Regions from separate parts of the Castellaniella defragrans 65Phen genome, predicted to be linked through region 2. Evidence: predicted binding sites of a transcription regulator. Region 2 holds the regulator's gene; the other holds the start of a gene.
What was found. Region 2 encodes FliA, which starts transcription of late flagellar genes. Its sites were predicted from a motif close to CTAAAGTTTNNNNNNNNNNNGCCGNTA; they were not measured.

Region 1 (11,712 bases), 600 kb from region 2:
GCGGCCAGCGCCCGCTCCCGCACCGGCGCCGAAGGCTCTCCCGGCGGCGCATCCAGCCACGCGGACTCCACCCCCAGGCCGACGTGCAGATCGATCCGGTCGAGCAGCGGTCCGGAGATCCGCCCCCGGTAGCGCGCGATGGCCTCCCGCGAGCAGCGGCATTCCCGCTGCGGATGGGGATGCCCGTGCCAGCCGCACGGACAGGGATTCATCGCGGCCACGAGCTGGAAGCGGGCGGGAAAGGTGCAGCTGCCGGCGGCCCGGGCGACCGTGACGCAGCCGGTTTCCAGGGGTTCGCGCAGGGCTTCCAGGGCCTGGCGGCCGAATTCCGGCAATTCGTCCAGGAACAGCACGCCGTGATGGGCCAGGCTGATTTCCCCGGGCCGGGGACGGGCGCCGCCGCCCACCAGCGCCGGCATGGAAGCGCCGTGGTGCGGCGCGCGAAACGGCGGCACCCGGGACAGCAAGGGCCGCGAGCGGGCCAGCCCGTGCACGGCGGCGACTTCCAGGGCCTGCTCGGGCGTCAGGGGCGGCAGCAGGCCGGGCAGGCGCCGCGCCAGCATGCTCTTGCCCACGCCGGGACAGCCGCTGAGCAGCAGACCGTGCCCGCCGGCCGCCGCCAGCTCCAGGGCCCGCCGGGCCGCCGCCTGCCCCCGCACGTCGGACAGGCACGGCGGCGGGGCCTCGTCGGCCGGCTCGCCGCACGCCGGCGCGGCGGCGGGCAGCGCCGCGCGGCCGGTGAAATGCGCCACGACCTCGTCCAGGCCGGCGGCGGCCAGCACCCGCAGGCCCGGCACGCGGGCGGCCACCCCGGCGGCCTCCGGCGCCATGATCAACACGGCACGGGGATCGTCGCGCGCGACCGACAGCGCGATCGCCAGCACGGCGTCCGCCGGCACGATGCTGCCGGTCAGCGAAAGCTCGCCGGCCAGCACGTAATGCCGCACGTCCGGCGCCCGCCCCCGGGCGTCGGCGATCTGCCCCGAGGCCAGCAGCACGCCCAGCGCGATCGGCAGGTCGAAGCGGCCGGAATCCTTGGGCAGGTCGGCGGGCGCCAGATTGGCCGTGATGCGGCCTGCCGGGAACTCGAAACCGCTGCTCAGCAGCGCCGAGCGCACCCGCTCGCGGCTTTCGCGCACGCCCGCGCCCGGCAGGCCGACGATGGAAAACGACGGCAGGCCGCCGCCCACGTGGACCTCGACCTGCACGGGCCAGACGCGCGGCCCGAACAGGGCCCGGCTGGACAGAACGGCAAGCGACATCGGAACTCCTCCCGCATCATCCCCGCCCCCACTATAGAGGCGGACGCGGGGCCGCGGGCGGCGCGCGGGACGGATTTGTCCCGGCCCCGCGCCATGACTTAGAATGCTTCTCGATCGTATTTTTCGCATCGGTTTTCCGCATCGGGTTTCCCCGGTACAGGTTTTCAGTACCGGTTTTCCGCAGCAGGTTTCCGCAGGCACTTTCCCCACTCCAGGATCTTTCAGGCCCCCGCAGCCATGGTTTCCGGACCCCGCAAACGCCCCGCCCGTCTGGCCGCCTGGCTCGGCCTGGTGGCGATCTGCCTGCTCGCCGCCGCACCGACGATCAGCTGGCTGCTGCAAGCCGCGCCGCGGGACGTGGCCGTGGCCGTGTGCTCGCCCGCCGACCTGGAGGGCTCGCCCGCGGCGGACTACCGCATCCAGGTCGGAAGCCACCACGACGGCCCGGCCGACGCGCTGGACGCGTGCGGCTATTGCGGTCTGCTCGCCGGAAGCTCCCTCCTGCCCGCCCAGGCGCCGGCCGCCCCGGCCGTGCTGCTGCTGGCGCTCGTCCTACTGGCGGCGCCCCGCTGGATCCGCCACGTGCCGCTCGGCACGTTCCCCGCGGGCCGGCCGCGCGACCCGCCGCCGTCTTCCTGACTCCTTCCGGCCGCCGCGCCGGTTTTCGTGCCCGCGCCGCGCGCCTCGCAAAAGGCGCCGGCAAGGCCATCCCCTTCTCGTCAGGAAGAACACCATGCACCCCGCTTCCACCAGGAAGACCGCGCACGGCCTGCGGCCGCGCGCCGGAGCCCTGTGCGGCTTCGCCCCGCTCGTCCTCGCCGTCCTCGCCACCCTCGCCCTCCCCCGCGGCCCGGCGCGGGCCGAAGAATCGTCCGCCGCCGCCCTGCCCGCCATCACGGTCACCGGCACGGCCGAACGCCCCGCCACCGATGCCGACATGCCCGCCTCGGTCGAATCCGTCACGCGTGAGCAGTTCGGCAACTGGAACGTCGTCAACAGCGAAGACACCCTGAAATACCTGCCCAACCTGGACGTGCGCAAGCGCTTCATCGGCGACCAGAACTCGATCATCGCAGTGCGCGGCACCAGCAACACGCAAAGCGCCCGCGGCCTGGTCTACGCCGACGGGCTGCTGCTGAGCAACCTGCTGGGCAACAGCTACTCCTTCCCGCCGCGCTGGTCGATGGTGTTCCCCGACGACATCGAACGCGTGGACGTCGCGTACGGCCCCTTCTCCGCGCTGTACCCGGGCAACGCCATGGGCTCGACGGTGCTGATCACCACCCGCATGCCCGCCCGGTTCGAGGCGCGCGCCAACGTGAAGGCATTCACGCAGCACTTCGACCTGTTCGGCGTCGATCGGGACTTCGAGGGCCACGAGGCCTCCGCCACGATCGGCGACAGGATCGGGCGCCTGTCGTACCTGCTGGGCGTCAACCGCCTGAAGAGCACCAGCCAGCCGATGCAGTTCGCCACCCTGGCGCAATCGAACAAGGCCGCGACGGCGGCCGCCACGCCGGTGTCGGGCGCGTATTTCTACGACAACCAGACGGAGCAGCGCACGGCGGTCCTGGGGGTGAGCGGCGAAGGCATCAAGCACACGACCCAGGACCAGTTCAAGCTCAGGCTGCAATACGAGCTGGCATCGGAACTGCAGGCGGGTGCGTCCGTGGCGTACTGGCGCGAGCGCTCCACCAGCGACACCTCGACATTCCTGGAGGACGAGAACGGCAATCCCGTCTACTCCGGCAAGGTGGCCATCGACGGACGCGAGTACGACATCCCCGCGGCGGCGCTGGCGGCAAGCCAGGGCGAAAGCGACAACTGGCTCTACGGCCTGTCGCTCAAGACCACGCGCGCGGGCGGCTGGAACGCGGAGGTGAACGCCTCGGCCTTCGAGGTGACGCACAGCGTGGGGCGGCAGGCCAATGCCGGCGGCTCCAGCGACGGTCCCGGCACCATCACCTACGGCGACGGCACGGGCTGGAAGACGTTCGACCTGAAGGCCAGCTACACGCCGCAGGCGCAGTCCGGCCTGCGGGCCCACCGGCTGGCGCTGGGCTACCACTTCGACCACTACTTCACGAACAGCGGCACCTTCGACACGGCGAACTGGCGCGGCGGCGACTCCGGCGCGCTGAAGAACGCGTTCGAGGGCAAGACCAGCACGCAGGCGCTGTACGTCCAGGACGGCTGGCAATTCCTGCCGCGCTGGAAGCTCGTCTACGGCCTGCGCTACGAGGATTGGCGGGCCTATGCCGGCGGCCAGGCCTCCGCGGCCGCGCGGCTGGCGTATCCCGCGGCCGCGCAGCGCCACGCCTCGCCCAAGGCGTCGCTGTCCTTCGACGTGTCCGACGACCTGACGCTGCGCGCCTCGATCGGCCGGGCCTACCGCTTCCCGACCGTCGGCGAGTTGTTCCAGGGCCAGATCAGCGGCTCGTCCATCGTCAACAACAACCCCGGCCTGCAGCCGGAAGACGACCTGGGCAAGGAACTGTCGGCCGAGTGGTGGCACTGGAACGGCGTGTTCCGCTTTTCCCTGTTCCAGGACGACGTGCGCGACGCCATCTTCCGCCAGACGGACACCACGGTCATCCCGAACGTCACCAATTTCCAGAACATCGACAAGGTGCGCTCGCGCGGCGCCGAACTGGGCTACCAGGGGCGCGACGTGGGGATGGAGGGCCTGGACCTCACCGCCAGCGTGGCCTACACCCAGTCGAAGATCCTCGCCAACGCGTCCAACCCGGAATCCGTCGGCAAGTACTTCTACCGGATCCCGCTGTGGCGCGCCAAGCTGCTGGCCACGTACCGGTTCGGCGAACGGGCCTCGGCGAGCGCGGGCGTGCGGTATTCCGGGCGGCAATACAACACGCTGAACAACGCCGACACCAACCCCAACGTCTACGGCGGCACCAGCACCTACACCGTCGCCGACCTGAAATTCACCTACCGGCCCGACCGGCGCAGCGAATTGAGCGTGGGCGTGGACAACCTGTTCGACGAACGGTATTTCGTCTACCACCCCTATCCCGGCCGCACGCTCTACGTGCAGGCGGCCTTCCGGATGTGAAGCGGTCCCATTTCATCGGGAGATGCGAAAAATGAACACCTGGCTGTCCCTGCTGCTGTCCGCCGTGCTCGCGGCGGCCCCCTGGAGCCTTTCCGCCCGGACGGCCGTCCCGGCGGCGGCTTCCCATTCCCATCATGGCGCGAACGGGGCGCCGGTCATGGCCACCAGCGCCGCGTTCGGGCCGGACGGACGGCTCTGGATGGCGTCCGCCGACGACGGCCGCCTGTCGGTGCGCCATTCCGACGACCTGGGCCGCACGTTCAGCGCCCCCGTCCTGATCGACGTGCCGGCCGGATCGGTGCTGACCATGGGCGAGGACAGGCCCATGATCGCCACGGGTCCGCGAGGCGAAATCTACGTCGCCTGGACCCGCGCGCTGCCCCGGCCGTACACGGGGCACATCCTGTTTTCCCGCTCGGTGGACGGAGGCCGGCACTTCTCGACGCCCGTCCGGGTGCACCGGGACGACGCCGAAATCACCCACCGCCTCGCGGCGATGTCGGTCGATGCCGAAGGACGCGTGCTGATCGCCTGGATCGACCGGCGCGACTTCCAGGCGGCCAAGGCGCGGGGGGAGCCCTACGCGGGCACGGCCGTCTACTACGCCTGGTCGGACGATGACGGCGCCCGCTTCGGACCGGAACGGCGGCTGGCCGACCACAGCTGCGATTGCTGCCGCATCGCCGCCGCGCCCGCCCCGGCAGGCGGCATCGGACTGCTCTGGCGCTTCACCGATGCGGACGGGCTGCGGGACCACGCCTACGCGGAGGTGCGCGACGGGACCGTCGCGCGCGAAGCCGCCCGCGCCACCTACACCGGCTGGCGGGTGGACGCCTGCCCCCACCAGGGCCCCGGCCTGGCCCTCGCCGCCGACGGCACCCGCCACGCGGTCTGGTTTTCCGCCAAGGACGGCGAGCCGGTCATCTGGTACGGACAGCTGCGGCCGGGGCAGCCGCCCGGCCGCCTGCTGGCCGTCGCCCGGGAAGGCGCGGCGCACGCCGACGTGGCGGCGGCGGACGGGCGCGTCTGGATCGTCTGGAACCAGGCCGATGCCGACGGCCTGAAGCTGATGGCGCGGGTTTCGGCCGACGCGGGCGCGCATTTCAGTGCCGCCCGGGAACTCGCCCGCACCGACGCGGACGCCGGCTCGCCGCAGGTGCTGCTCGATCGCGGCGGCCGCGCCTACGCCGCCTGGGGCACGGCCGACGGCCTGCGCCTCGTCCCTCTCACCGGAACCGAAGGAACTGGACAACCATGAACATGCGGCTTCAAATGCGGCTTCTGATCCTGTCGATGCTGATCCCCGCGGCCGCCGCCGCGGCGCCCCGGAAACCCTGGAACCCCTCACGGCCGAGGACGTGCCGGCCCTGCTCGAACCGCCGGCGCGCGGCGTGCGCATCATCGAACTGTGGGCGCTGTACTGCGCCTATTGCGAAACCAATCTGCGGGCCGTGGCCGAACTGAGCGCGGCCGACGCCGGGGTCCAGGCCGTGACGGTCAATACCGACCGCAACGCCTCCGCCGCGGCCGTCCTCCAGCGCCTGCGCTCGGCGCAGGCCACCGGCGTGCCCGCGCGCGCCTATGCCGGCGCGTCCGTGCAGCGCCTCAACTACCTGATCGATCCGCGCTGGGGCGGGGAGATGCCCCACACGGTGGTGCTGCACGCCGACGGCACGCGGCGCTCGGCGAGCGGCACGCTGACCGCCGAGCGGCTGAAGGCCCTGGTGGAGGGGCCGAAGGAAGGCCCGAAAGAAGGCCCGAGGCCTTGAGCCGCGCGGCGACATGAAGGCGCGCACGGCGCGCCCCTCGGGACGCGCCGGCCGCCCCGGGCGGGGGGTTCCGCGTGGGCGTGCCGTCCCGCCCTGATGCGCAGTCCTGCTTGACCGCGTCGTCCCGCGCGGACGGGTCGTTTACTTGGAACCGCCGTTCGAGTTGCCGACGGCGTTCTGGATGGAGGCGTCGGCCTTGGCCGCGCCTTCCTTCACGGATTCGCGGGCGTCGTTGGCGGCTTCGCCCGCCTGATGGGCCAGTTCGCTGGCCTTGTCGGAGACGGCCTGGCTCACCTGGGCCACCTTTTCCTTGGCGGCGTCGGTCGATTCCTTGATCTTGTCCTGCATGGACTGCTGGTCGGCCGGGGCGCTGTTCTGCTGCTCCTGCGGAGCGGGGGTGACGGGAGGCACGGGAGCCGGAGTCGGCGCCGTCGAAGGCGCGGGGGCCGCCGGAGGCGGGGCCGAAGCGTCATCGCTCTTGGAGCAAGCGGCCAGCAGGCTCAGCGATGCCGCCAGGGCGGCCAGAGTCAGCGTTTTTCGCGTCATGTTCATGATCTTCCCTATATGTAGAATTCCGCTGCGTGAAGAGGCGGATCATTTTCGAGGACCGGTCTGTTACAACCGGCTTGGTTACAATTCTAGCGGCCTGCGGGCGCGGGTAAACCCTGACATGTAATGACTGATGTCCGGCCCGGCGGCGGCGCCGGACGGCCAAACCCTTTTCCCCACAAGGGGAAAGCGGCCGGAACCGGCGCCGCCCCGCCCGCCGCGCACTCCACAACTGGACACAAAACCAGGGCCTTTCGCAGACGGAATCACCGCGCGGGCGCCCCGCGCACCGTTGCGGGGCGGGCCCGCACCTCTCTGGTGCGCCGCAGCGGCCGGGCCCGGCGCCGTCCCGCCCCCTGCCATCCCCCTGCCATCCCCCTGCCACTCCGCACCTGCCACTCCGCACCCGCCATCCCCCTGCCACTCCGCCCCTGCCACGCCCGCCGCGACTCCGCCCCCTCGCGGCCGGCTTCGGTGCCCTCCCGTCCCCCGTCCCCCGCCAGGCGTCGTGAACCCGCTACCACGTGAAAACTGGCACGCCTTTTGCTTGAATCCTCCGTGCAAGCACACCGCAAAGGAGCATTCATGAAACTCGTCACGGCACTCATCAAGCCCTTCAAGCTGGAGGAAGTCCATGCCGCGCTGGAGGCCGCCGGCATCCAGGGCATGACGGTCACGGAGGCCAAGGGATTCGGCCGCCAGAAGGGGCACACCGAGCTCTACCGGGGCGCGGAATACCAGGTCGATTTCCTGCCCAAGCTGCAGATCCAGGTCGCGGTTCCCGACGCCCTGGTCGAGATGACGGTGGAATGCCTGTGCCAGGCGGCCCGCACCGGCAAGATCGGCGACGGCAAGCTCTTCGTCACGCCGCTGGAGCAGGTGGTGCGCATCCGCACCGGCGAAACCGGCGAAGCCGCCCTCTGACCCCACGAAAACAGGAGCTTTCCTCATGGACAAGAGCGATCTGGTCTGGACCCTGATCTCGACCCTGCTGGTCTGGCTGATGTGCGTGCCGGGCTTGGCGCTGTTCTACGGCGGACTGGCGCGCAAGCGCCACGCCCTGTCCGTCATGACGCAGGTGCTGGCCGTCTGCGCGCTCATCACGGTGCTGTGGTTCGCCTACGGCTATTCCCTGGTGTTCACCGAGGGCTTCGGCGGCCTGGGCGGATGGACGCGCCTGGGACTGGCCGGCCTCTACCGGCCCGGGGACGCCGCCGCCCCCCTGCCCCTGCTCGGCACGATCCCGGAGCTGCTGTTCGCCCTGTTCCAGGCGACCTTCGCCGCGATCACCTGCGGCCTGATCACCGGCAGCATGGCCGAACGCACCCGCTTCGGCGCGGCGCTGGCCTTCGCCGGCCTGTGGTTCACGCTGGGCTACCTGCCGATCGCGCACATGGTCTGGGCCGGCGACGGCTGGCTGCACCTGCGCGGCGCGCTGGACTTCGCCGGCGGCACCGTGGTCCACATCAGCGCGGGCGTGGCCGGCCTGGTGGGCGCGCGCTGGGTGGGCCCCCGCCTGGGATACGGGCGCGAGGCGATGCTGCCCCACAGCCTGCCGCTGAACCTGACCGGCGCCGCGCTGCTGTGGGTCGGCTGGTTCGGCTTCAACGGCGGATCGGCGCTGGCCGCCAACGGGCAGGCCGTCCTGGCGGCGGCCAACACCCTGCTGGCCGCCGCCTGCGGGGTGCTGGCCTGGGCGCTGGCGGAACGCGTCCTGAAGGGCCATGCCTCGCTGCTGGGCGCAGCCTCCGGCGCCATTGCCGGGCTGGTGGGCATCACGCCGGCGGCCGGCCTGGTCGCGCCGGGCGCGGCCCTGGTCATCGGCGCGCTCGCCTCCTGGGCCGCGCTCTGGGGCGTGAGCGGCCTGAAGCGGCGCCTGGGCGTGGACGATGCCTTCGACGTCTTCGGCATCCACGCCGTGGGCGGGATCGTCGGGGCGGTCCTGACGGGCGTCTTCTATTGCGCCGATCTCGGCGGCCCCGGCCCGGCGGGCCTGGGGGCGCTGCTGCGCCAGACCTGGCTGCAGATCGAAGCCGTGCTGGTCAGCCTGGCATGGGCGGGCGCCAGCGCCGCGGTCTGCGCCCTGCTGGTGGACCGCCTGATGGGGCTGCGGGCCGCGCCCGACGAGGAACGCCAGGGCCTGGACGCCGCGGAGCACGGCGAAACGGCCTATCCCGACTGAAGGCCTCCCGACTGAAGGCCGTCGCGCGCGAGGGCGGGCGCGCGCATCTCGGGCGCGTAGACGCGGAAATGGTTGCGGCCCTCTTCCTTGGCGGCGTACATCGCCAGATCGGCGGCCCGCAGCAGTTCCGCGTCGCCGTCGCCGTCGCGCGGATGGAAGGCCGCCCCCATGCTGGCGGAGATCTGCACCACGTGGTCGCCCAGGGTGAACGGCTGGGACAGCGCGCCGAGGATCTTGTCGGCCAGCGCGAAGATGTCGTCCGGATCGTGGATGTCGCGGATGATGAGCGTGAATTCGTCGCCGCCCAGGCGCGCCACGAGGTCCGAACTGCGCACGCATTCGTTCAGCCGCCGCGCCACCAGGCGCAGCAGCTGGTCGCCCGCTTCGTGGCCCATGCTGTCGTTGACGTCCTTGAAGAAGTCCAGGTCGAGGAACACCAGGGCGAAGGGCACGCCGCTCTCGCGGGAATGCTCGATGCTGCGGCGCAGGTTTTCCTGGAACATCTGGCGGTTGGGCAGCTGGGTGAGGAGATCGTAGTGCGCCTGGTGCCAGATCGACGCCTCCCGGCGGCGTTTTTCGGTGACGTCGGAAAACAGGCCGATGCGGCAGTTGACGCTGCCGTCCTCGTTGTAGGACGTATTGATCGACAGGCGTTCGACGTATTCCTCCCCCGACTTGCGCCGGTTGTGGATGTCGCCGCTCCAGCGGCCGGTCTCGTGCAGCCGGGCCCACATCGCCCGGTAGAATTCGTCGCCGTGGCGCCCCGAACTGAGCACGTTCATGGTGCGCCCGACCACGTCCTGCAGGGTGTAGCCGGTGACCGCCGTGAAGGCCGGATTGACGTCCTGGATGGCGCCGTCGGCGTCGGTGACCACCATGGCCTCGCTGGTGTGGGCGTAGACCAGGGCGGCCCGCCGCGCCGACGCCTCGGCGCGCTTGCGCTCGGTGATGTCGAACATGATGCCGATCAGGGCCGGCCGGCCGTGCAGGGACATCAGCGAGCCGAAGGTTTCCAGTTCAACCATGGAGCCGTCGCGGCGCCGCGCCGTGCATTCGAGCCGCGTCCGGGCCTCGCTTCCCGCGAACCGGTCGCGCACCCGGCGCAGGGTGGCCTCGTAGGACGGGCCGATGAACACCCGGTCGAGGGGGAAGCCGTCGGCCAGCTCGGCCTGCGGATAGCCCAGGATGTCCGCCATCCGCGCATTGGCGTAGATGAAGCGCAGGTCGGCGTCCATCATGTAGATGCCGGCCAGCGTGTTGTCCGACAGGCCGCGGAACATGGCCTGGGCCTCGGCCAGCGCCGCATGCTCTTTTTCGATGTCCCGCAGGAGCTGCCCGATGTGCGCCGCGGAATCGTTGAGCGCGCGGCCCAGCTCGCCCAGCTCGTCGCCCGGCGGCAGCGCCGAACGGGCGGCGTAGTCGCCCACGGCCAGGGCCCGGCACTGGCGCACCAGGGCATGGATGGGCCGCAGGATCTGGCGCGACACCACCCAGCCGGCCAGCCCCAGCAGCAGGAGATCCAGTGCGAACAGCGCATAGGCGCCGTACAGCGCCCGCTGCTGCACCACCCGGACCTGGGCGACCAGGCCGTCCATGAGCGCCTCGGTGCGCGCCAGCAGCGCCGAGCCGGCCCGCATCAGGTCCGCCACGGCGGCGCCTGACCCGCCGGCCCCAGCCGCGGTCCCGGCTTCGGTCCCATTTCCAGTGCCTGTTTCAGCCCCGGTCCCGGTCCCGGCCAGGGCACCGACGGCGTCCCGGTAGCGCGTCCAGGCCTCGTGCACGGCCTGCAGCTGCGGCGCGAGCGCCGCGGGCACGGGGGGAACGTCCAGATCGAACGCATGGCCGCCGTGGCGCAGCGCGTCGTGCGCCGCCTCGAACGCGGCCGGCAGGTCGGCCGCCGGGGCCGGCGCGCCCGGCTGCTGGTGCCCGGCCAGCGCTTCCAGGCCGATGCGCTGGCTGAGCATGCGCATCTTGCCCGCGACGTTCAGCGTGGCGGCCATGCCATCGCTCTCCCGCAGCAGGAACTGGACGATGGAGACATTGCCGATGGCCAGCAACACCACCAGGATGAAGGCCAGCGAGGCCTTCTGCCGCACAGTGCGGGGAAGGGGATCGAGTCGCAAGAGGAGTCTGGATATATCGGGGTCGGGAACCAGGTTATGGCCATCGGACGATTCTACCAACGAACCGGAGGGCCAGGAACCCGGGCATGGCCCGGAAACCGGCGGCTTCAGGCGTCCAGGGTGGACAGGTCGATGCGTTCGGCCCGGTTCAGGGCCGACGCGACCTTGACCCGCAGGGCGTTGGAATGGGCCCGGCGGATTTCCTTCTTGACGTCCAGCAGCTGCTGCGGATGCATGGAGAAGCCGGTCAGGCCCAGCCCCAGCAGCATGCGGGTGACGCGCACGTCGCCCGCCATCTCGCCGCAGATCGACACGGGCTTGCCCAGCCGCTCGCCGACGTTGATGGTGTGCGCGATCAGGCGCAGCACCGCCGGATGCATGGGATCGTACAGGGAGGCGACGTCGGTGTCCCCCCGGTCGATCGCCAGCACGTACTGGATCAGGTCGTTGGTGCCGATGGACAGGAAGTCCAGCGCCTCGGCGAAGGGCTCGATGGCGATGGCGATGGCCGGGATCTCGACCATGGCGCCCACCTGCACGGCGGCGTCGTGGGGCAGACCCGCGGTGCGCAGTTCCGCGGCGGCCCGCGCCAGGGCGCGGCGGGCGGCGTGGATCTCGTGCATGTGCGACACCATGGGAAACAGCACCCGGATCGGCCCGTGCGCGGCGGCCCGCAGCAGCGCGCGCAGCTGCGTGTTGAACATCTCGGGATTGGCCAGGCAGTAGCGGATCGCGCGCAGGCCCAGCGCCGGAT
Region 2 (11,712 bases):
TGGGCGCCGGCCTGCTGACGCGCCACGAGGCGTCCGAGGCCGAGCGGCTGCGGATCATGGTGCTGATCAACCGCGCCGAGGAGCACTACATCAGCCTGAACGACGCGCTGGAAAGCGCCGTCCGGCAATACCCCGAGCTCGCCGCCAGCCTGGGCGAGCCCGGCAAGGCGGCGCTGCGTGAAGCCCGCCAGGCCATCGAACTGGCACAGAAGGAAATCATCCAGGCGCAAGCCCCCCGCTACCCGGCCGCCGATTTCTTCGCCCGCTACACGCAGGCCATCGACAGCCAGTACCAGCTCAACCAGGTCGCCCTGGCGCAGCTGGAATCGGTGCTCGACGAGCGCGCCGCAAGCCTGTCCCGCACCCGCATGCTGCTCGGCGGCGGCATCGTGCTGCTCAGCCTGCTGGCGGCGCTGGCCAACTTCCTCATCACCCGCGCGCTGCTGCGCCAGCTGGGCGGCGAGCCGGCCTATGCCACGGCCATCCTCAACCGCATCGCCACCGGCGACCTGGCCGTCCCCATCGAACTGAAGGCCCAGGACCGCACCAGCCTGCTGTTCGCCATGCGGGACATGCGCGACCGCCTGGCCGAGATCGTCAGCAAGGTGCGCGGCGGATCGACCTCCATCGCCTCGGCGTCGAGCCAGATCACCGCGGGCAACCTGGATCTGGCCTCGCGCACCGAGCAGCAGGCCAGTTCCCTGGCCGAGACCGCCGCCACGATGGAGGAAATCACCGCCACCGTGCGCCAGAACGCCGACAACGCCCAGCAGGCCAACACCCTGGCCGTCTCGGCGGGCCGCACGGCCACCGAGGGCGGCGCCATCGTCGCCGAGCTGGTCTCCACCATGGGCGAGATCAACGCCCGCGGGCAGCAGGTGGCCGACATCATCGGCGTGATCGACTCCATCGCCTTCCAGACCAACATCCTGGCGCTCAACGCCGCGGTCGAGGCCGCGCGCGCCGGCGAACAGGGCCGCGGCTTCGCCGTGGTGGCCGCCGAAGTACGCGCGCTCGCCCAGCGCTCGGCCGGCGCCGCCAAGGAAATCAAGACCCTCATCGAGACCTCGGTGGAATCCACCGCCAGGGGCAACGAGCAGGCCGCGCGCGCCGGGGCCACGATGCAGCAGATCGTCGACGGCATCCACCGCGTCACCGACATCATGAGCGAGATCAGCGCGGCCAGCCGCGAGCAGACCACCGGCATCGAGGAGATCAATGCCGCCGTCACGCAGATGGACGACGTCACGCGCCAGAACGCCAGCCTGGTGGAAGAATCCGCCGCCGCCGCGGCCAGCCTGCAGGAGCAGGCCGACACCCTGGTCGAACTGGTGGCGTTCTTCCGCCTCGACACGGCGGACCACGCCGACCCGACGGGACAGCCGGGCGGCGCGCACGTCCAGTCGCGCCGCGCCCAGGCGCCCCGGCTGCTGCCCGCCAGATCCTGATCCGGCCCCGTCTCCCCCCGCGGCGCCGCCGCCCCTGTGTCCGACGCGCGACACCCGGGCGGCGGCGTTCGCTTTCAATCTGCTTCAAACCTTAACTTTCAGTCGGGTATTGCCGTAAAATTCCCTGTCCGCCTCCGGACGCCCCCGGCGGCCCCATCCGCCTTCCGGTTCCTTTCGCTGCGCCGCCCGGCCGCGTCCCCATTCCAATGACTTCATCCGAAACCGACTTCCCGCGCGCCCGTTCGTCCTCGTACGGCCGTCAGGCCGACCGCATCATGCTGCCCTTGCTGTGGATCCTGTTCGCCACGGCCCTGGGCCTGGCCCCCTGGCACGATACCTGGCACCTGGCGCTGTGGATCGGCCTGCCGCTGGCCCTGATCCCCACCGCCCTGATCTTCTGGCAGCCCGGCCAGCTGGTCACGCGCCTGGCGGTGGCGACCGCCTTCATGCTGTTCTGCGCGCTGCACATCCACCAGTCCCTGGGCACCATCGAACTGCACTTCGGCATCTTCGTGCTGCTGGCCGTGCTGCTGTGCTACCGCGACATGCGCGTGATCCTGCTGGGCGCCGCCGTGATCGCCGTCCACCACCTCAGCTTCAACTTCCTCCAGGAAGCCGGCTTTCCCACCTACTGCTTCGTCGAACCCGGCCTGGGCCGGGTCATCGCGCACGCCACCTACGTGGTCATCGAAACCGCCGCCCTGTGCTACATCGCCCGCTGGATGCGGCGCGACGCGCGCCAGACGCACGAGCTGACCAGCATGGTCGCCCGGGTCACCGAGGGCGGCCACATCCGCCTCGGCCTGGACGGCCCGGCCCCGGCCAGCCCGATGGGCGTCGCCCTGCACCAGGTGCTGCAGGCCATCGCCGGCGCGGTCGCCCGGGTGCGCGAGAACGCGCTGGCCATCGACCAGTCCCTGGAACGGATCACGGCATCCAACGAAGCCGTCAGCGCCGGCGCCCACGACCAGGCGGCCGCCATCGGCCAGGCGGCCGCATCGATCCAGGCCATCGGCGCTTCCCTGGCCGACGACCAGCAACGCGCCCAGGCGGCGCAGCAGGACGTCGATCAGACCGTCGCGCTGGCCGGCGAAGGCAGCCAGACCATGACGCGCTCGGTCGAAAGCATGCGCGAGATGCGCGCGCTGTCCCAGCGGATCACGGAAATCACCACCCTGATCGACGGCATCGCCTTCCAGACCAACATCCTCGCGCTCAACGCCTCGGTCGAGGCCGCCCGTGCCGGCGAGCACGGCCGGGGCTTCGCCGTGGTGGCCGGCGAGGTCCGCACCCTGGCGCAGCGCAGCGCCGACGCCTCGCGCCAGATCCGCAACCTGATCGACGAATCCGTGCGCCAGGTCGCCGAAGGCACCGACCTCATCGAACACAGCGGCCGCATCATGACGCGGCTGGCCGACGGCATCGGCTCGCTGCACGGCATGCTGGAGCACCTGCGCCAGGCCAACGCCAGCCAGTCCGGACAGATCCAAGACCTGGAGCGGGCCATCGGCAAGATCCAGGACATCGCCCGGGACACCCTGCACCAGGCGCAGGACGCCGGCGCCCTGGTGGGACACCTGGACCAGGGCGCCCGGCGCCTGAACCAGGCGGTCGGGCTGATCTCATGATCCCGCGCCCGCTCCTGCGCCTGTGCGCGCTGATCCTGCCGTGCCTGGCGCTGCTCGCGGCGCCGGCCGCGCGGGCCGCCCTGCCGGCGCCGCCGCCGGCCATGCCCGAAGCCGCCGCGCGGACCGCCCCACCCCCCGCCACGCCCGCCGCCGCACCCGTTCCCCCGCCCGCGGGCTGCGCGGCCGGCAAGGTGCTCAGCTTCGTCGCCCATCCCGACGACGACCTGCTGTTCATGAACCCCGACCAGGACGATGCGATCCGCCAGGGCCGCTGCGTGCACACCGTCTACCTGACGGCCGGCGACCGGGGCGAGGGCCTGGGATACACCCTGGCGCGCGAGCGCGGCATCATGGCCGCCTACGCCGACATGGCCGGCGTGGCGGACGCCTGGAGCACCGACGGCCTGGTGGTCGGCCAGCACACCCTGGTGCGCCACACCCTGCGCGCCAATCCCCGCGTCCAGCTCATCATGCTGCGCCTGCCCGACCCCTGGCTGGGCGAGGGCTGGGGCAGCCTGACGCCCCTGAGCCGGCTGGAATCCGTGCCCCACGCCCGCGTGCGGTCCTACGCCCCCTACCCGGACACCTACACGCGCGGCGAACTGGTCCGCCTGCTGGCCGACCTGATCCGCCAGGAACGCCCGCAGGCCGTCCGCCTGATGGACCCCTCGATCACCATTCCCTACCGGTCGCTGTGCTGGCGCTGCGCCGGGCACGACCATCCCGACCACATCGCCGGCGCCCGGCTGGTCGAGGCCGCCACGGCGCTCGCCCCCGGCGCGTATTCCCGCACGGCCTACCTGAACTATCCCAGCCAGGAGCTCCAGGCCAACCTGGACGCCGCGCAGACGAACCGCAAGACGCGGATCTACCTGCGCTATGCCAAGGACGATCCGCGCACCTGCCCGCCCGGAACCGACTGCTCCCGGCCCCTGGGCCCCGAAGCCGCCTGGGTCGGGCGGCAATACTACGCCCGGAATGCCGCCCAGCCGCTGCAGGCGCGCGCGGTCCAGGCGGCGCGGCCGCGGCCCTAGTCCGCGCCGGCCGGCTTCGCGGACGGGACCGCCGCGGACGCGGCCGCCCGCTGTTCCAGCGCGCGCTCGTCGCGCGCGTCCAGCCCGCCCGCCGCGCGCGCGCGCTCGATCAGTTCGGGCCGGCGTGCCGCCGTCAGCGCCAGGGACCGGTCCCGCCGCCAGACGGCGATGCGGGCATGGTGGCCGGACAGCAGGGCCTCGGGCACGGCCTCGCCGCGCCAGACTTCGGGGCGCGTGTAGTGCGGGCTGTCCAGCAGGCCGCTCAGGGCGGGATTGAAGGAGTCCTGCGCGGCGGACTCGGCATCGTGCAGCACGCCGGGCAGCAGGCGCACCACGCTGTCCATCAGGACCATGGCGCCCAGCTCGCCGCCCGACAGCACGAAATCCCCCAGCGACACTTCCTCGTCCACGCAGCGGTCGATGAAGCGCTGGTCGACGCCTTCGTAGCGGCCGCAGATCAGGATGGCGCCGGTGCCCTGCGCCGCGCGCCGCGCGCGCGCCTGGTCGTGCGTGCGGCCGGCCGGCGACAGCAGCACGACGGGGGCCGGCGCGTCCGCGGCATCGGCGCCCGCCCGCAGGCGGGCCGCGCGGGCGGCCTCGACGGCCAGCGCCAGGGGCTCGGCCAGCATCACCATGCCCGGGCCGCCGCCGTAGGGGCGGTCGTCCACCGTGCGGTGCACGTCGGTCGTGAAGTCGCGCGGATTCCAGGTCTCCAGGGACCAGAGGCCCCGGGCGTGCGCGCGGCCGCTGACCCCGTGGTCGCGCACGGCGGCGAACATCTCGGGAAACAGCGTGATCAGGTCAAATCGCATCGCACGATCCGGGGGAGGAGAACGGGAAAAGGAAGGCGGGGCGCGGCCCGGGCGGAGGCATCCCGATGCCCGGACATCCGGATATCCGGATGTCAGAAATCGGCCGGCCAGTCGCTGTCGATGCGGCGCGCCTGCAGATCGACGTGCTGCACGTGCGCCGCCACGAAAGGAACCAGAACGTGGCGCGGCCGGCCCCGCGCATCGCTGAACGGCTGGAAGACGCCTTCGGCATCCGGCGCGCCCAGGGCCACCTGCAGCACGGCATGGGCGCCGTTGTCCAGAACCTGATCGACGCGCCCCAGCAGGCGCGGCCCGTCGTCCCCCATGCCGTGGAAATCGCAGCCGATCAGATCGATCCAATAGTATTCGTCGTCGCCGGCCGAGGGAAATGCCGCCCGGGGCACCCAGACGGTGTACCCCCGCAGCGACTCGGCCGTGTCGCGGTCGGCGATCCCGTCGGCCTGGGCCGCCAGGAATTGCCCCGCCTGGCGGCGGCAGGCGCGGATGCGCAGGCCGCGCGGACGCGGCAAGGCACCCGATCCCGCGACAGGATCGGGCGCCTTGAGCCACCAGACCGGGGCGCCCAGCAGGGCGTCCGCCTGGGGCGAATAGGGCTGGATCTTCAGCCAGCCGCGCACGCCGTGGGCGGCGGCCACCCGGCCGACCTCGACCAGATCGTCCGGCGGTGCGTCATCCAGGAAGGCGGGATCGGCCATCGCCGGCACGACGGGCCGCGATCAGGCGGCGGAAGCGACCTTGGCGGAGTATTCCTTCACCAGGCGGGCCGCCGTGTCGGACAGCTGGGCGCCCTGGTCCACCCAGTGCTGGACGCGATCCAGGGCCAGGCGCAGGTTTTCCTGACCTTCACCGGCGAGCGGGTTGTAGAAACCCACGCGTTCGATGAAACGGCCATCGCGGCGATTACGCGAATCGGCAGCAACGACATTGTAGAAGGGACGCTTCTTCGAGCCGCCGCGGGCCAGACGAATCACAACCATTGATAATCCTTTGAAAATGCTGTGAAAAACGCAAAATTTTAGCATCACACAGGCCGTGTCCGCAATGGATGCGGGCGAACGGCCTGCGAATGCCGGGAAAAACAACACATCAGCGGCGCTGCACGTAATGCACCTGGACGGCGTCCTCGCGCATCCGCTGCGCCAGCAGCGCATTGCCCGTCTGCTGGCAGAACGCCTGGAAATCCCGGCCCGCGTGCGGGTCGGTGGTCAGCACGGCCAGCACCTGGCCGCTTTCCAGCCGCGCCAGGGCCTTCTTGGTGCGCAGGATCGGCAGGGGGCAGTTCAGCCCCCGCGCGTCGACTTCCTCGTCCGCGTGCGGCGATTCCGCGGTCATGCGGCCTCCCTGGCGCTCATGCGGCGCCCAGCCGCTCGGTCAGCCAGGCCGGCACGCCCGCCAGGGCGCCGTCGAGCGCGGCCACGTCGGAGCCGCCGCCCATGGCCATGTCCGGACGGCCGCCGCCCTTGCCGCCCACCCGGGCGGCCACGGCCCCCACCAGGTCGCCGGCCTTGACCCGCGCGGTCAGTTCGGGGCTGACACCGGCCACCAGGCTGATCTTGTCGTCCGCCACGGCGGCCAGCAGGATCACCGCGCCGGACAGCTTCGACTTGAGCTGGTCCACCATGCCGCGCAGCGACTTGGGATCGACGCCGTTGAGCCGCGTGGCCAGCAACTTCACGCCGGCGACCTCCACGGCCTGGCCGGCCAGATCGGAACCCGCCGCGGCGGCCAGCTTGTCCTGCAGGCGTTCCAGTTCGCGCTCGATCTGGCGCGTCTGCTGCTGCAGCGCCTGGATGCGCTCGGGCACGCCGGCGGGCTGGGCCTTGAGCAGCCCGGCCGCCTGGTCCAGCGTCTCGCAGGTGCGCCGCACCCAGGCCAGGGCGCCGTGCCCGGTGATGGCCTCGACGCGGCGGATGCCGGCGGCCACGCCGCCCTCGGACACGATCTTGAACAGGCCGATGTCGCCCGTGCGCGCCACGTGGGTGCCGCCGCACAGTTCGCGCGAGAAGCCGATGTCCAGCACCCGCACCACGTCGCCGTATTTTTCGCCGAAGAGCGCCATGGCGCCGCCGGCCACGGCCTCGTCGTAGCTGAGATGCTGGGTGCGCACGGCCTGGTTGGCGAGGATTTCATCGTTGACGATGGCCTCGACCCGCGCGATCTGCTCGGCCGTCATGGGCGCATCGTGCGCGAAGTCGAAGCGGGTCTTGTCGGGATCGACCAGCGAGCCGCGCTGCTGCACGTGATCCCCCAGCACCTGGCGCAGGGCCTTGTGCATCAGGTGGGTGGCCGAGTGGTTGCGCATGGTGTCGGCGCGGCGCCGCGCATCGACCTGCGCCCGCACCGTGTCGCCCACCGCCAGCGCGCCCTGCTCCAGCGTGCCGTGATGGCCGAAGACGTCGGCCTGGATCTTCTGGGTGTCGGCCACCTGGAAGCGCGCCGACGCGCCGGCCAGCAGGCCGGTGTCGCCCACCTGGCCGCCGGATTCGGCATAGAACGGCGTCGCGTCCAGCACCACCACGGCCTGCTGGCCCTGGGCGATGGAAGGCACCGAGACGCCGTCCACGTACAGCGCTGTGACGGCGGCCTCGCCTTCCAGGTGGTCGTAGCCGTCGAAGCGCGTGGCCACGCCGTCGTAGCTGAGGTCGGCCGCCGCCTTGAACTTGCCGGCGGCGCGCGCCTGCTCGCGCTGGTGCGCCATGGCCTGCTCGAAGCCGTCCAGGTCCACGGGGATGGAACGCTCGCGGCAGATGTCGGCCGTCAGGTCCAGCGGAAAGCCGTAGGTGTCATAGAGCGTGAACAGCGTCTGGCCGTCCAGCGCCTGGCCGGCCGGCAGGGCCGCCAGGGCGGATTCCAGGATGCGCATGCCGTTTTCCAGGGTTTCGCCGAAGCGTTCTTCTTCCTGGCGCAGCACCTGCTCGACCCGCGCCTGCTGCGCGGCCAGTTCGGGATAGGCCTCGCCCATCTGTCCGACCAGGTCGGCCACCAGGCGATGGAAGAACAGGCCCTTCTGGCCCAGCTTGTGGCCGTGGCGCAGCGCGCGCCGGATGATGCGGCGCAGCACGTAGCCGCGGCCCTCGTTGCCGGGAATCACGCCGTCGACCACCAGGAAGCCGCAGGCGCGGATGTGGTCGGCGATGACCTTGAGGGAATTGTCGGCCAGGTCCGTGCAGCCGGTCTCGCGCGCGGCGGCGCGGATCAGGCTCTGGAACAGGTCGATCTCGTAATTGGAATGGACGTGCTGCAGCACGGCGGAAATGCGCTCCAGCCCCATGCCGGTGTCCACGCAGGGCTTGGGCAGCGGATGCATCGTGCCCTGGGCGTCGCGCTCGAACTGCATGAACACCAGGTTCCAGATCTCGATGTAGCGGTCGCCGTCTTCCTCGGGCGAGCCCGGGGGGCCGCCCCAGATCTCCGGGCCGTGGTCATAGAAGATTTCGGAACAGGGGCCGCAGGGACCGGTGTCGGCCATCTGCCAGAAGTTGTCCGAGGCATAGCGCGCGCCCTTGTTGTCGCCGATGCGGATGATGCGCTCGCGCGGCACCCCGATCTCCTGCGCCCAGATGTCGTAGGCCTCGTCGTCTTCCTGGTAGACGGTGACCCACAGCTTTTCCTTGGGCAGGCCATAGACTTCAGTCAGCAGGGTCCAGGCGTAGGCGATGGCGTCGCGCTTGAAATAGTCCCCGAAGCTGAAATTGCCCAGCATCTCGAAAAACGTGTGGTGCCGCGCGGTGTAGCCGACGTTTTCCAGGTCGTTGTGCTTGCCCCCGGCGCGCACGCAGCGCTGCGCCGTGGTCGCCCGATGATAGGGGCGGGTGTCCTTGCCGGTGAAGACGTCCTTGAACTGGACCATGCCGGCGTTGGTGAACAGCAGCGTGGGGTCGTTGCCCGGCACCAGCGGCGAGGACGGCACGATCTGGTGTCCCTTGGACTCGAAAAAGGACAGGAATTTCTGACGGATCTCGGAGGTTTTCATTCGTTTGGCCGCTGGGGGAAACTAGCCGGCCATTATATGCGTTTTGATGCCACGAACGGCGCAACAGCCCGCAGCGGACTGCCAGACATCTCCATGCCTCGCGCCTTGCGAGGCGCTCCGGTTCGCCAGGCACGGAACAGTCCGCGGGGACCATTCCGTGTCCGGACTCATCTACAGCGCCTCGATGGCCGGATAGAACTCGCGGTTTTCGCGCAGCATCCGGTCATGCACGTTCTTCAGCACCGTATTGGCCTCGGCGCGGAATTCTTCCGGGCTGCGGCTCAGCAGCGTGGCGTTGCCCCAGCGGCGCGCGAAATTGATGAAGGCGCTGGCGATGCCTTTCATGTCGCTCTGGTAGGTCACGCTCATGCGCGCCATGCGGTCGTTGCCGCTTTGCTCCAGTGAGGGGTACAGGATGCGGTCCTCGATGGCCAGGTGCTGGGTGACGACCTGGGACAGCGCCCTCAGTTCGTGGGCGATGTCCACGGCGTGATCGGCGATCCCCTGGTGGGACAGCCGGCGCAGCATGCTGATGCCGCTGAGGATTTCGACGTGCTGGTGCTTGAAACGATCGATGTTCATGATGAGGTTCCCTCGCCATTGTGTTTCCGGCAGCCTGTGCCGTATAAGATATATATTAAATGAATCTTATTGCGGACGCAAGGCGGCGGAGGGTCCCTGCGGCCCGCCTACAGCAGGTGTTCGTAGTCGTCGGTATCGGCGTCCGGTTCCCAGGAATGGCTGGACAGCCAGGCCCGGATGCGCGCCACGGCCTGGGAGCGCAGCTGGGACACGCGGCCCTCGGTGATTTCCAGGACCGCGGCGATTTCCTTCTGGTTCAGGTCCTGCTCGAACTGCAGCGACAGCAGCAGCTGCTCGCGTTCCGGCAGGTTGCGGATCGCCTCGATCAGCACCGAGCGCAGGCCTTCGCGCATCAGCCAGTCCAGGGGATTGCCGCCCCGCCCGGCCGCCACCGCGTCGAGCATGCCCTCGCCGTCGTGGTCTTCCCGGTGCAGGGCGAGGTCTTCGTACATCAGCACCTGGACGCCGCGCGCCTCTTCGAGCAGGGCCTGGTAGGCGGCCAGATCCAGCCCCATTTCAGCGGCGATCTCGGATTCGGTGGCCGGGCGCAGCAGGCGGTGGCGCAGCGTCTGGATGGCGTCCTCGATGCTGCGCGCCTTGGCGCGCACGCTGCGCGGCAGCCAGTCCTGGGCGCGCAGTTCGTCCAGCATGGCGCCGCGGATGCGCGTGACCGCATAGGTCTCGAATTGGGCGTCGGCCTGCTGCTGGTAGCGCCGCACCGCGTCCAGCAGCCCCATCATGCCGGCCTGCATCAGGTCGTCGAGTTCGACGCTGGCCGGCAGCTTGCCGATCAGCGCCAGCGCCTGCCGGCGCACGAGCGGCGCATGGCGGGCGATCAGCTGGTCCTCGGAAAGAGGCATCGCACAATCCGTGAAACACGTCATAAAATGCAAGTATGCCCTATGAACGCTGCGGATGTTCTCCCCGGAACCCTCCGCGCGGGGAATCCCCTCCGGACGCGATCGATCCTCCGGGATTCCAACCCTAAAGTTTTTCCGGACATCGCCGTTATGTCAGAGTGAAAATCCAGGATCCGCCCGATCCGGGGGGGATGAGACCCGGGCGCCTCCCATAACAGGACACGCTCATCCGGACAGGAGCACGCATGATTCACCCTATTGGAAACCAGTTGGCATCCTCGAGCCTGGGTCTGGCGGCTCCCGTTTCCGAACGGCTGCCCGCTCAGCCCGAGCCGGCCGTGCAGGTCACGCCCGTCGACGATGCCCGGTCCGGCCGCTTCAACAAGCAGGCCGATGCGCGCGAGCTCGGCCTGAAACAGCCGATCGAGCAGCCCAAATCCTCCCTGGAAAAGGCGCTCGAATCCGTCAACGACAGCCTCAAGGCCTGGTCCACGGGCATGCGCTTCGAAATGGACGAAGACGCCCAGCGCCTGGTCGTCTCGATCATCGACAGCAGCACCGGCGAAGTCCTGCGCACCATCCCGTCCGAAGCCGTGCTGCGCGTCGCGAAAATGATCGTCCAGCTCCAGGGCGCCGGCGTGGATACCCAGGCCTGATCCCCGAACAGAAACGAAATCCCGCCCCACACATCGCCTTTGCCGCCGCCGAACCGGGGCATAATGGCTGAACGGAGAACCACATCATGGCATCAGTCTCTTCCCTCGGCCTGTCCGGCCTGCCGCTCACCGACCTGCTCGACAAGCTGAAGACCAACGAAAGCCAGGTCCTGAACACGATCAAGAGCCGGCAGACGGCGGCGGAAGCCAAACTCTCCGCCTACAGCAAGCTGAAATCCGCCGTCGATACGTTCCAGAAGGCGGCCCAGGCCGTCGGCAAGGAAAGCGCCTTCGGCGCGGTCGCCGCGAAATCCGGCTCGGATGCGATCTCCGCATCGGCCGACAGCACGGCCATCCCGGGCCAGTATTCCATCCAGGTCGACAAGCTCGCCTCGAACCAGACCCTGGTCTACGCCGGCCGGGCCGACCGCACCGCCGACATCGGCACCGGCGGCACCCTGAAGATCACGATCGACGGCACGGAAAAGTCCCTCGACCTGAGCGGCAAGGGCACGTCCCTGAACGACCTGGTGGCCGCCATCAACGCCGACAAGGACATCGGGGTCAACGCCACCGTCGTCAACGACGGCACGCCGGGCAGCCAGTACCGCCTGCTGCTCACCAGCCGCGAGACGGGCACCCAGAACGCCGTCACCAACATCACGGTCGATGACAACGCCGACCTGGACGCCTTCCTC

Region 1: a site for FliA is predicted at 6,720-6,746, ahead of BN940_RS18945 (YtxH domain-containing protein). Genes of this name have one in related genera too.

Annotation. Positions count from the first base shown of each region.
Region 1 covers NZ_HG916765.1:1,923,505-1,935,216, reverse strand. The annotation lists gene BN940_RS08665 (YifB family Mg chelatase-like AAA ATPase) at 1-1,262, opposite strand, end outside; gene BN940_RS08660 (DUF2946 domain-containing protein) at 1,500-1,901, shown strand; gene BN940_RS08655 (TonB-dependent receptor) at 1,996-4,335, shown strand; gene BN940_RS08650 (sialidase family protein) at 4,367-5,593, shown strand; gene BN940_RS08645 (TlpA family protein disulfide reductase) at 5,694-6,104, shown strand; gene BN940_RS18945 (YtxH domain-containing protein) at 6,246-6,656, opposite strand; gene BN940_RS08635 (P-II family nitrogen regulator) at 7,239-7,577, shown strand; gene BN940_RS08630 (ammonium transporter) at 7,603-8,835, shown strand; gene BN940_RS08625 (diguanylate cyclase domain-containing protein) at 8,823-10,931, opposite strand; gene ptsP (phosphoenolpyruvate--protein phosphotransferase) at 11,066-11,712, opposite strand, start outside.
Region 2 covers NZ_HG916765.1:2,519,437-2,531,148, forward strand. The annotation lists gene BN940_RS20110 (methyl-accepting chemotaxis protein) at 1-1,448, shown strand, start outside; gene BN940_RS11240 (methyl-accepting chemotaxis protein) at 1,655-3,076, shown strand; gene BN940_RS11245 (PIG-L family deacetylase) at 3,073-4,110, shown strand; gene trmD (tRNA (guanosine(37)-N1)-methyltransferase TrmD) at 4,107-4,922, opposite strand; gene rimM (ribosome maturation factor RimM) at 5,015-5,638, opposite strand; gene rpsP (30S ribosomal protein S16) at 5,660-5,920, opposite strand; gene BN940_RS11265 (sulfurtransferase TusA family protein) at 6,030-6,275, opposite strand; gene alaS (alanine--tRNA ligase) at 6,292-8,916, opposite strand; gene BN940_RS11275 (hemerythrin domain-containing protein) at 9,088-9,498, opposite strand; gene BN940_RS11280 (RNA polymerase sigma factor FliA) at 9,606-10,358, opposite strand; gene BN940_RS11285 (flagellar protein FlaG) at 10,628-11,014, shown strand; gene fliD (flagellar filament capping protein FliD) at 11,101-11,712, shown strand, end outside.